Regions from separate parts of the Aliamphritea hakodatensis genome, predicted to be linked through region 2. Evidence: predicted binding sites of a transcription regulator. Region 2 holds the regulator's gene; the other holds the start of a gene.
The links. The regulator LexA, encoded in region 2, represses DNA repair genes until DNA is damaged. The targets are predictions, from matches to a motif close to TACTGTNTANNTANACAGTA.

Region 1 (6,060 bases), 1.1 Mb from region 2:
ACCAATGCGATCCGTAACTACATGGATGACAACGGTTTTCTGGATATCGAAACTCCGATTCTGAACCGTGCAACGCCGGAAGGTGCCCGTGACTATCTGGTACCGAGCCGGGTTCACGAAGGTCAGTTCTTCGCACTGCCGCAGTCGCCTCAGCTGTTCAAGCAGCTGCTGATGGTGTCCGGTTTCGACCGTTACTACCAGATCGCCCGCTGCTTCCGTGACGAAGATCTGCGTGCAGACCGTCAGCCTGAATTTACCCAGATCGACATTGAAACATCCTTCATGGATGAAGAAGGGATCATGGGGCTGACTGAAGCGATGATCCGCAAGCTGTTCCTGGAACTGAAAGGCGTTGATCTGGGTGAATTCCCGCGTATGCCATACGCAGAAGCGATGCAGCGATACGGTTCTGATAAGCCGGATCTGCGTTTCCCGATGGAACTGGTTGATGTTGCAGATCTGATGGCTGAGATTGAATTCAAGGTATTTGCCGGTCCGGCTAAAGATCCTAAAGGCCGCGTTGCTGCCCTGAAGGTTCCTGGCGGTGCCCAGCTGACCCGTAAGAATATCGATGAATACACCAAGTTCGTTAGCATCTACGGTGCTAAAGGTCTGGCGTGGATCAAGGTTAATGAACTGGAGAAGGGCGAAGAAGGCCTGCAGTCTCCGATCGTTAAGTTCCTGGGTGCTGAAGTTGCCATGCAAATCATGGAACGTCTGGGTGCACAGAACGGCGATATCGTATTCTTCGGTGCAGACAAAGAAAAAGTTGTCAGTGAAGCACTGGGTGCGCTGCGTATTAAGGTCGGTGAAGATCTGAATATGGGCGAGCGCGAGTGGGCGCCGCTGTGGGTGGTTGACTTCCCGATGTTTGAAGAAACCTCTGAAGGTGGTCTGACCGCACTGCATCACCCGTTCACCGCACCAAGCTGCTCGGCAGACGCGCTGAAAGCTAACCCGCTGGAAGCTCTGTCCCGTGCATATGACATGGTTCTGAACGGTTGTGAGCTGGGCGGTGGTTCAGTTCGTATCCACGATCAGGAAATGCAGGCGACGGTACTGGAAGTGCTGGGTATCTCTGACGAAGAAGCAGAAGACAAGTTTGGCTTCCTGCTGAACGCACTGAAATACGGTGCGCCACCGCACGGTGGTCTGGCATTCGGTCTGGACCGTCTGATTATGCTGATGACAGGTACTGACTCTATCCGTGAAGTAATTGCCTTCCCTAAAACTCAGAGTGCGTCCTGTCCGCTGACTGAAGCGCCGGGTCAGGTAAGTGCTGCGCAGCTGCGCGAACTGCACATTAAGCTGCGTGCCAAAGAGGCCTGAGCAGTACCCCTGTTCACCGCCGGGCGCTCTGGCGGTGAAGCTGAATCGGATCACTTATCCGGATGCTGGGCCTTGCTCAGATCAGAACAGTCCTGAACTGTAGCGTGAAAGTGATACGAAAATTAAACCGGGATTCATCTCCCGGTTTTTTTATGTCTGTTGTACGTAGATGCCTGGCTGAAGCAATGATAGTATGTATAAAAATACAGTGTATTCGTACAGTTTTATTGGATGACCGGGGATATCTCACAACGCCATGCTGATTCTAGGAATTGATCCGGGTTCACGGATAACCGGGTACGGCATTATCAATGCGGTAGGCAGTAAGAATGAATATGTTGCCAGCGGCTGCATCCGGATTAAAGGGGACGAGCTGCCGGAGCGGTTGCAGCAGGTCTATGCCGGGGTGACCGAAATTATCGAGCATTACTGTCCGCAGGAAATGGCCATCGAGCAGGTATTTATGGCCCGTAATGCCGACTCTGCCCTGAAACTGGGCCAGGCGCGGGGTGTGGCCATTGTGGCCGGCACTAATCAGAGTCTGCCGGTAGCCGAATATGCGGCCCGTAAGGTTAAGCAGGCTGTCGTAGGGAAAGGCTCAGCGGATAAATCTCAGGTACAGCATATGGTGATGTCCATTCTGAAGCTGCCCGGTCTGCCGCAGGCGGATGCGGCAGATGCGCTGGCCATTGCGCTGTGTCATGCCCACACCCGTACCAGCCTTATAGCCATGGCAGGTGCTAAGGGGAGTCGGCGGGGGCGCTTATGTTAAGTGATGAATTTGGCTGGACCGCAGACTTTAAAATGAACCTATTTTTTACCCTCTCTGAATTTGTTTATATGACAGAGCTTGTGGGCGTTGCTGTGTTTGCAATTACCGGTGCACTGGCTGCACAGGGTAAACACATGGACATCCTCGGCGTTGTAGTGCTGGCTGTCGTGACATCGCTGGGGGGCGGTACTATCCGGGATCTGACCCTGGACATTCATCCGCTGCTATGGATTCAGAATGATACCTATATATGGACTGCCGTTATTTCAGCGGTTGGGGCATTCTGGGTATGCCGTTATTTACGCTATCCGCGCCGTCTGCTGATCATTCTCGATGCGCTGGGCATGGCGCTGTTTACCGTGCTGGGAGCGCAGAAGGCCATCAGTCTTGAGTTGCCTGCCATTATTGTTGTCATGATGGCGATGGTCACCGGCTGTGCCGGGGGCATGGTCCGGGATGTCCTTACCCGTCAGATTCCGCTGATCCTGCACCGTCACGGTGAGTTATACGCCACCTGTTCAATCATTGGCGCAGTACTGTATGTGTGGCTGGAAGGTTCCATGCATCCTGTTGTATTAGTGGCATTATCAATTTCAATTATTTTTATTATCCGTATGGCAGCCGTATTTGGTGATATCTGTCTGCCGGAGTTTATCGTTGCCGGTCATAAACTTGAGCGTCGCGACGATAAAGAACGGGGTTAGTATTTCGGGTTGTCTGGCAGCCTCTATAAGTGAAGGAAACAATACGTGATTGGTCGTCTTAAAGGTGAATTGCTGGAAAAGGTGCCGCCGCAGCTGGTGCTGGATGTAAACGGTGTCGGCTATGAAGTGGATGCGTCAATGAACACCTTTTACCGTTTGCCGGGAGTGGGGCAGACGGTGGTGCTGTTTACCCATATGGTGGTGCGGGAAGATGCACAGTTACTGTACGGTTTTTATGACCGCCAGGAGCGTTCGCTGTTTCGCACGCTCATTAAGGTAAATGGCGTGGGGCCGAAGCTGGCGCTGACGATTTTGTCCGGCATCAGTGTCTCGGAGTTTGTGCAGAGTGTGCAGTTTGAAGATACCGCTGCGCTGGTGCGGTTGCCGGGCGTTGGTAAGAAAACCGCCGAACGCCTGCTGATCGAAATGAAGGATAAGATTAAAGACTTCCAGGTGGATGATGTGGCGGACTTCACCCTGACCGATGATTTTGGTGACGCGCCGCCGGTTGCGGATAACCGGGCTGAAGCTGAAAGTGCACTGGTTGCACTGGGGTATAAACCTGTACAGGCGACCAAGGCCATTGCTGCTGCAGAAAAAGGCCTGGAGCCCGGTGCCAGCAGCGAATCCTTGATCCGTGCCGCGCTGAAAAGTATGGTGCAGGGATAACTGAGATAAGGGTTAACTGATGATCGAAGCGGATCGTTTTGTATCGCCGGTGTCTGTGCCGGCTGCAGAAGAAGTGCAGGACCGGGCTATTCGTCCGAAATCACTGGAAGACTATGTGGGTCAGCCGGTGGTGCGCGAGCAGATGGAAATCTTCATTGGCGCGGCTAAAAAGCGTGGCGAAGCGCTGGATCATACCCTGGTATTCGGACCGCCGGGGCTGGGCAAAACGACATTGGCGAATATTATCGCCAGTGAAATGGGCAGTGAAATAAAAACCACCTCCGGGCCGGTACTGGAAAAGGCCGGTGATCTGGCGGCGATGCTGACCAATCTTGAACCCGGTGATGTGCTGTTTATTGATGAGATCCACCGGCTGAGTGCATCCGTTGAAGAAGTCCTGTATCCGGCGATGGAAGACTATCAGCTGGATATCATGATCGGTGAAGGTCCGGCTGCCCGGTCAATTAAGTTGGAGTTACCGCCTTTTACTCTGGTGGGCGCGACTACCAGAGCCGGTTTGCTGACGTCGCCGCTGCGTGACCGGTTTGGCATTGTGCAGCGGCTGGAGTTTTATAACATTGATGACCTGACCAGCATTGTCGAGCGGTCTGCCCGTTTGTCCGGCTGTGCAATTGAACATGAAGGTGCTATTGAGGTGGCCCGCCGTTCCCGGGGGACGCCGCGAATCGCTAACCGCTTATTGCGTCGTGCCCGGGATTTTGCAGAAGTCCGCGGTGACGGTGAGATAACCCGTGAAATGGCTGATCTGGCACTGAATATGCTGAATGTTGATGCCCGGGGTTTCGATCATATGGACCGCCGGCTGCTGCTCGCCATGATTGAAAAATTTGGTGGTGGGCCGGTTGGGGTGGATAACCTTGCGGCAGCGATCAGTGAAGAGCGGGATACCATTGAAGATGTACTTGAGCCTTATCTGATCCAGCAGGGGTATATGATGCGAACGCCCCGTGGCCGAGTGGTCACTGATCACGCTTATGCGCACTTTGGACTGGAATTACCTAAACGCGATTGACGTGCGTCATGGTGCGCTTTTCATGAATGTTTAATATTACATCTTAACAAAACAGTGTGGTGCAGATTGCCGGCGGGCCAGAGAGGGCCAGGGGCGCATCGCTGAATTTATACGAAGGATCCGGAGTAGAGATGTGATGAGACGCTGTGAATTGTCGCAGTCCCAGCTGGCTGATCTGAGAAGAGATGTCCGGCAGTTAATTGCCCAGTTGCGTGAAGATCTGACGCAGATCAGGGAGCAACAAAGAGCAGAGCTGGCTGTTGTGGATGTGGCTCAGCCAGTCGACAATGCTGAGCAGGCAAGTGCCAGTGCGCACCGGGTGCAGTTACTGGCGCATATACAGCAGCTGGAAGGTGAGGTACGGGCTGCTGAACATGCTTTGCAACGGCTGGATGATGGCCTTTACGGTGAGTGTGAAAGCTGTGGGGAAATGATTGAGTTGAATCGCCTTAAGGCGAATCCTGTCGCGGTGTTATGTATCGGCTGTCAGTCTAATTTTGAAGGCTGAATAACGTACGGCGGGGTAAAATTAAAAAACCGGGTTTTTTACCCGGTTTTTTTATGGAAAAAATAAACTTCCGGCAATCATTGCTGTCTCTTTTCATGGCCAGCATTGAGAAACTCAGAATGCGGTCAGGTCAGTCAGACATCCGGACGTCAGGCGAGCTTAATTCAGTATGCTGAAAATTACCTGAAAAACGAAGGTGGCTGTTGCTTACCTGTAAAATCAGGTGATTATCTGTACTAAAGCACGCCAGAAAACTGCCTGCCGGATCAGCAGCCAAATAATTGAATTTTGTAAAAAAGATAAAGATTTTAATTCTTTATCCGGCTACTATCTCATGCTAAATAATTTTTTTTGTATAAACGGAAGAGGTTCAGACTGTGCCGGATAAAATGTCGATCTGGAGTCTGGTGGTAAATGCCAGCGTAGTTGTTCAACTGGTTATGTTACTGCTGTTACTTGCATCGGTCGTTTCCTGGGTAATGATTTTCCAGCGTCACGCTGTATTACGCCAGGCAAAACAGAAATTACATTATTTTGAAGACCGTTTCTGGTCCGGTATGGACCTCAGTCAGCTGTTCCGGGAAGTCAATCATTCCCCGGATGCTGATAACGGTGCTGAAAATATTTTCCGGGCCGGCATTAAAGAGTTTACCCGTCTTAATCAGCAGCCAGGTGTGGATGCGGATGCCGTGATGGATGGTGCGCAGCGTAGCATGCGAGTGGCACTGGCCCGTGAAGAAGAGCGTCTGGAAACCAATTTGCCTTTCCTGGCGACGGTCGGTTCTACCAGCCCGTATATTGGTCTGTTCGGTACCGTATGGGGGATCATGAACTCTTTCCGCGGGCTGGCAAATGTCCATCAGGCGACACTGGCATCCGTTGCACCGGGCATTTCCGAGGCTCTGATTGCAACGGCTATCGGTTTGTTTGCGGCAATCCCCGCGGTCATTGCCTACAACCGCTACTCTGCTCAGACTGAAACACTGATGAACAGCTACGAAACCTTTGCCGATGAGTTTTCCAGTGTGCTGCACCGCCGTGCACA
Region 2 (6,060 bases):
GGTTAATGCCGGCAAACAGCAACTTTACGACTCCGAAAGCAACCACCGCCAGTAGCAGAAAGAGAAGCAGCTGCAACACGTCTCCGGTACGCTGATAACCGAACCAGGCAATAACAACGAAAAAAAGACTGACCGCATAGCCCAGCCACTGACTGATCCGTGCGGTATTATGTTTATCTTCGGTCATTCGCGGCCTATAACGATTGCAATAAATGGGGATCCGGATAAATACACTCCATCTTCACCCCGGCTTCCGCTTCAATATCCGGAATCAGGAAGGCATCATCTTCACTGGCAAAGCTGATTGAAGTACCGGTAGAGCCTGCCCGGCCGGTACGGCCAATCCGGTGTACATAGTCGTCCGGATCTTCAGGTAATGCATAGTTAATAACATGGCTGACGCCATCAACATGTATCCCCCGGCCGGCAACATCAGTGGCGACCAGAATGTTTATCGTACCGCTACGGAAAGCCTCAAGGGTTTTCAGGCGTTTTTGCTGGGGTATCTCACCAGACAGCAGGGCTGCCGACAAACCGTCTTTCTGCAGGCGCTCAGCCAGCCGGCGGGTTTCGTCACGGCGGTTACCAAACACAATTACCCGCTCCAGCTGATTGGCCCGCATAAAGTTACGAAGAAGGGTATATTTCTCCTGACGGGAAACCAGATAGACCTGCTGAGTGACAGAATCTGTACTTCTTTTTTCCGGTTCAATTTCAATCACCTGCGCATCGACCGTCCACTGCTTGGCAAGGTTCATAATGTCGTCAGTAAAGGTCGCACTGTACAACAGCGTCTGCCTGTCGCCTTTGCGCGGCGTATGACGGATGATAGTGCGGACATCAGGAATAAAGCCCATGCTAAGCATCCGGTCGGCCTCATCCAGAACCATCACCTCAACATCCCCCAGATCCACATCAGAACTGCGCACAAAATCGATCAGACGGCCGGGAGTAGCAACCAGAATATCCACCGGACGGGCTGCCAGCTGTTTACGCTGTTTGTCGTAATCCATTCCGCCCACCAGCGAAACAACACTCAGATCACAGTATTTGGACAACTGTTCAGCATCCGAAGCGATCTGCAAGGTTAATTCACGGGTCGGTGCAATGATCAGCGCCCGCGGAACACCCCGGGCACGCTTATGCTCAAGCGGAAAGTCAATCAGGTCAGTAATAATACTGATCAGAAACGCGGCGGTTTTACCCGTGCCTGTCTGCGCCTTGCCGATCATATCGTTACCGGCCAGAGACTGGTTCAGCGTTGCCGCCTGAATGGCAGAACAGTACTTAAACTCAAGATCAGCAATGGCATGCATCACATCATCTGGCAAATTAAAGTCGTGAAAACGCTGTTTACCCTCCTCAGGCTCCACCTGAAACTGATCCACAGACCACGAAACCGGTGGCTTCGCCTTTGGCTGCCGCGGTTTGGATTTTACCTTTGGCTTTGACTTTGTTTTGGCTTCAGTCGACTTTTCCTGAGACGTAACGGCTGCAGCCTGCGGCTGTGCCTCTGCTGATTCCGGTGACTTATTCACCTTACGAAACAAATTTTTTATCAAGTTAGTACCTATGTATTCAAATACTTATATTATTCCGCCGGCTATGCTGCATACTCTTCACTTTCTCTTTTCCACTTAAGAAGCGCATACCTTACAAAGCCCGGAACTCATCGAAAGACGTTACCGTCAGGCATTAGCCAACGGTACGCCGAAAAGGCGGCAAGGCATCTAATAATTGCCGCCCATAGCGCCGGCTTACTACTCGCCGGTCCAGCAGAACGATTCTGCCGGTATCCTGTTCGGTCCGTAATAACCGGCCGGCGGCCTGCGTCAGGCGCACCGAAGCCATCGGAACAGACCACTCCATAAAGGCATTACCGCCTTTGTTTTCAATCCATTCTGCCATGGTCGCATCAACGGGGTCATCCGGCACACTGAACGGCAGCTTGGTGATGATAACCTCCGTCAGGTACTTCCCTGGCAGATCAACCCCCTCAGTGAAGGAGGCCAAACCAAAAATAATACTGCCCTCACCGTCATCAATACGGCTGCGATGACGCTTCAGTATTTCATTTTTACTGTAATCACCCTGTGACAGCACACTATTGTTGAGCTTTTCGTCCAGCGAGGCAAGCACTGTGCGCATTTGGCGCCAGGAAGTAAATAACACCAGCGTAGCCGCTTTACTGTCGAGCTCACTGTTCAGGAAGTCACACACCGCCTGGGTATGTGCGTCCGGATCACTGGCCTCGGCATTCATCGCCGGGATATAAAGCTCAGCCGCATTATAATGATCAAACGGGCTCAGCAAACTATGACTCGGGGTGTCAGGCGGCAGCCCCAGATCATCAAGCACCCGGTCAAATCGCCCCAGTGCTGTCAGGGTCGCGGATGTAACAACAGCAGCAAAACAGTTTTGCCACAAATGCTGTTGCAGCATATGCGCAGCAGACACCGGTGCACTGTGAAATTCAAAATCCTGACCGATACCCGACTCTACCAGATTGACCCAGCGGGCTGTGGGGCTTTCTTTCAGCTCATCAGCCCGGAAAAAACTTTTCGACAGACCGGTAATGGACTGAAAGCGCGACACCATAAGCCCAAGCCTCGGATACCACTGCTCAGCCAGTTGTTTATCAATGTCACCCACCTCACCGTCCAGCGCCTCACGGAAAAGGTCCAGTAACATTTCATGACGGGTTAACAGCCGGGCAGCCAGATGCTCAGAATCTTTGAACATCAGCCTTAACTCTTCAGGGACTTCACCACCGGCAAAGCGGTAACGGTCACGTATCCGGCCATTTTCAGCATTGACCATCAGCGGCTTCACCAGCTCATGGATCTGTTCAAGCAGAATTTTTAAATCTTCGCCAGGACGTAACGTTTGCTCAACATACTGAGACATCACACCCGGATGACCGAGCTGTTCCAGCATCTGAGCATGTTGCTTGGGAAGGGTATTGAGCCAGCGCGACGATGACTTGATCCGCAAACTGAACGCAAAATGATTACTGGCCTTGGGCGCCAGATGATGCCCCTCATCGAAAATATATATCGCTTCACCGGGATCAGGCAGGATAGCCCCGCCCCCCAGAGAGAGATCCGCCAGAACAATATCGTGATTAGCAATCACGCATTCAACCTGATCCAGATCCCGCCGTGCCTTAAAAAAGCTGCAGGCACTGAAGTTGGTACAGCGGCGGTTAGTACACTGTAAATGGTCACTGGTTAAGGGTCCCCAGCGGGCATCTTCGATCTCTTCGGTAAGATTATCCCGGTCACCGTCCCAGCGGCCCGACGCGTACTCATTAAGCAGGTGCTTGTAAAAAGTCTCCGTTTCCGGGTCCAGCCGCATCGCCTGTTCATCTTCATACAGTGCGATCTGACCGGTTGAAGCACTTGAATCCAGGTGTTGCTCAACCTTGTTAATACAAAGATAGCGGCCCCGCCCTTTTGCAAGGGTAAAACTCATCGACAATTCAGTATGTTCAAGTACTTCAGGCAAATCTTTGTGCAGTAACTGTTCCTGAAGGGCCACGGTGGCGGTAGACAGAATAATCTTCTTCTTTAAAGCCTTGGCAACCGGAATTGCCGCCAGCAAATAGCCGATCGTTTTGCCCGTCCCGGTTCCCGCCTCTACAACACAGACGTGATTTTCCCCCAGGCGCTGAGCTTTATCGTCAACAGGGATATTACCAATGACTTTAGCCACTTCTGCGATCATCCGCTTCTGACCGGCACGGGCTTTTAAGCCACGGCTGGCTAAAAACTTACTGTAAGCAGTCTGTATCTGTTTTTTAAGATCGTCGGTCAGCACGTCAATCAATCCGTCTGTATGAATGGCGGCCATTCTATCAATAACACTGGATATATAAACATAAAAAATGTTTACAAAAGCAAAATACTGTATATAGTTACAGGCACTGGATAAAAACACAGAGATCATCATGAAACTAACACAACGACAAACCGATGTTCTTGAATGTATAAAACATTACATTGCAACCACCGGCTATCCGCCAACCCGTGCAGACATTGCCCGGGAACTGGGGTTTAAATCTGCTAATGCTGCAGAAGAACACCTCAAGGCGCTGGCGCGTAAAGGCGCAATCGAAATGATACCTGGCACATCACGGGGTATCCGTATTCCCGACCTTGAACAGGAAGCTGCAGGCCTGCCTGTCGTCGGACAGGTCGCCGCAGGTAACCCGATACTGGCTCAGCAACACGTTGAAGACCGCTGCACCATTGCTGCAGACTTCTTTCACCCGCCAGCGGACTATCTCCTGCGGGTACGGGGCACCAGCATGAAGAATGTTGGCATTATGGACGGTGACCTGCTTGCCGTACATCAGTGCAAACAGGCAAAAAACGGAGAAATCGTTGTCGCCCGTATCGAAGATGACGTTACCGTTAAACGCTTCAGAAAAGATGGCAACTTAGTGTACCTGATTGCTGAAAACGAAGAATTTGACCCGATTGTGATCAACCTGGAAGAACAGGAATTGTCTATTGAAGGCCTTGGCGTAGGCGTGATTAGAAGAGGATAACGACATGATGCAGGCAGAACTGGTAACTCAACCCACTCAGAACGCGAATATTCCCCTGATTCGCCCTTCTGACAGCATGTTAACTGAACAGGTATCTCAGCCGATGCCCGCTCTTGCTGGCAAAATCACTGAAATTGTTATGCAAAACAATGATTTTGATCAGTTAACGATGTTACTGCCTTTGCTTGCTCAGTTAAGCCGCGACGATCGCTGGTTTGCCTGGATTGCACCGCCAAGCAGCCTGCCCAAAGCACTGCTTTCGGCTGCCGGCATTGATCTTAACAAGATCATGCTGTTACAACCCGACGCCAGCCACACAACTTATGATCTGGCATGCCAGGCCCTGAAAGCAGGCACCTGCCACGCGGTAATCACCTGGCCCGGAATGCTCAGCAATGAGCAACTAAACGGCCTGGAAAATGCAGCTGAACACGGCGCCAGCCACGGCATTGTGATCCGGGACCGCATAGCCTCATAAAACAGTTTTTATCCGCCATAAAAAAAGCGCCCTGTGGCGCTTTTTTTATGATCGTTAACTGCTCAGTGCAAAACCGGCGGTTTCTCATCTTCCGCACTTTTAAGCTCCTGTGCTTCAGCAGCCTTATTCTGTATTTCTGCAGCCATGTGAATGCCGGCACTCAGCATCACCTTCGCCACATCAAGATGCTGATCCTGCAGGCGCTTTTTCATATCATCCGAGAAGCTGACCCGCATCACAGGCACATCATCGGACTCCATTTCACGCAGTACAACTTCACCACTCTCAAGCTCAACAATTTCCAGAAACAACTCAGCCATCAATAAAACTCTATCTTAAAAAATGAATTACCATTCCTGAGATACAGCGCGTAAGCGCTGTATAACTGAAGACAATGCTTCCAGCCACAATGTGAGACTGGATTGCCGGTCATCATCAGTCAGCATCGTTAAACTGATCTCAGAATGATGCACTACACCGGTTTCATGACTGTCTCCACCCAAAGCAGAAAGCTGTACAAATGTCCGTTGCATCTGCGCCAGCCAGGAGGCGATTTCTGTTTCAAGCATCGCCAGCTCCTGCAGTTCCGGTGATACAAAGTCCGCAGAACATCCTTCAAGTAAGACAACAGCACTGCCTGTATCAGCTGATAACGGGACATTCTGGGCCTCTGCCAATTCACGCAGAAATGACCGGTAAGCCTGTATCAGATGAAATACAACAGACTCATACTGTGCCTGCCGCGCAGGCTCTGACTCACCGTCAGCCAGCGCGCTATATTGCTGCAACTGCAGTTTTGCAAAATACAGTCGCTGATTTGTCAGACTCAAACCACTCAGAGACATACAGGTACCTGCCAAAAAAAAGAAATACTACACATCAATGGCCACAGCAAAAGCCGTGGCCATCAACCCTAAGTGTAGACCCTTACTTCTTAGCTTTCGCTTTAGCCTTTGGCTTTGCCTTCGCGGCTTCAACTACCCAGCTATTACCCTGATAAAAAGCCCGCCAGCCCGTCGCCTTACCCTCT

Region 1: the regulator LexA is predicted to act here: its motif matches at 1,521-1,540, upstream of ruvC (crossover junction endodeoxyribonuclease RuvC).

The regions. Positions count from the first base shown of each region.
Region 1 is NZ_AP025281.1:3,022,235-3,028,294, reverse strand. Features, by position in the region: gene aspS (aspartate--tRNA ligase) at 1-1,329, shown strand, start outside; gene ruvC (crossover junction endodeoxyribonuclease RuvC) at 1,586-2,101, shown strand; gene PCI15_RS13970 (trimeric intracellular cation channel family protein) at 2,095-2,805, shown strand; gene ruvA (Holliday junction branch migration protein RuvA) at 2,851-3,474, shown strand; gene ruvB (Holliday junction branch migration DNA helicase RuvB) at 3,494-4,507, shown strand; gene PCI15_RS13955 (TraR/DksA family transcriptional regulator) at 4,644-5,015, shown strand; gene tolQ (protein TolQ) at 5,393-6,060, shown strand, end outside.
Region 2 is NZ_AP025281.1:1,897,401-1,903,460, reverse strand. Features, by position in the region: gene PCI15_RS08670 (hypothetical protein) at 1-187, opposite strand, end outside; gene rhlB (ATP-dependent RNA helicase RhlB) at 195-1,388, opposite strand; gene dinG (ATP-dependent DNA helicase DinG) at 1,696-3,852, opposite strand; gene lexA (transcriptional repressor LexA) at 3,950-4,552, shown strand; gene PCI15_RS08650 (cell division inhibitor SulA) at 4,557-5,030, shown strand; gene PCI15_RS08645 (hypothetical protein) at 5,093-5,350, opposite strand; gene PCI15_RS08640 (DUF6586 family protein) at 5,378-5,875, opposite strand; gene topA (type I DNA topoisomerase) at 5,958-6,060, opposite strand, start outside.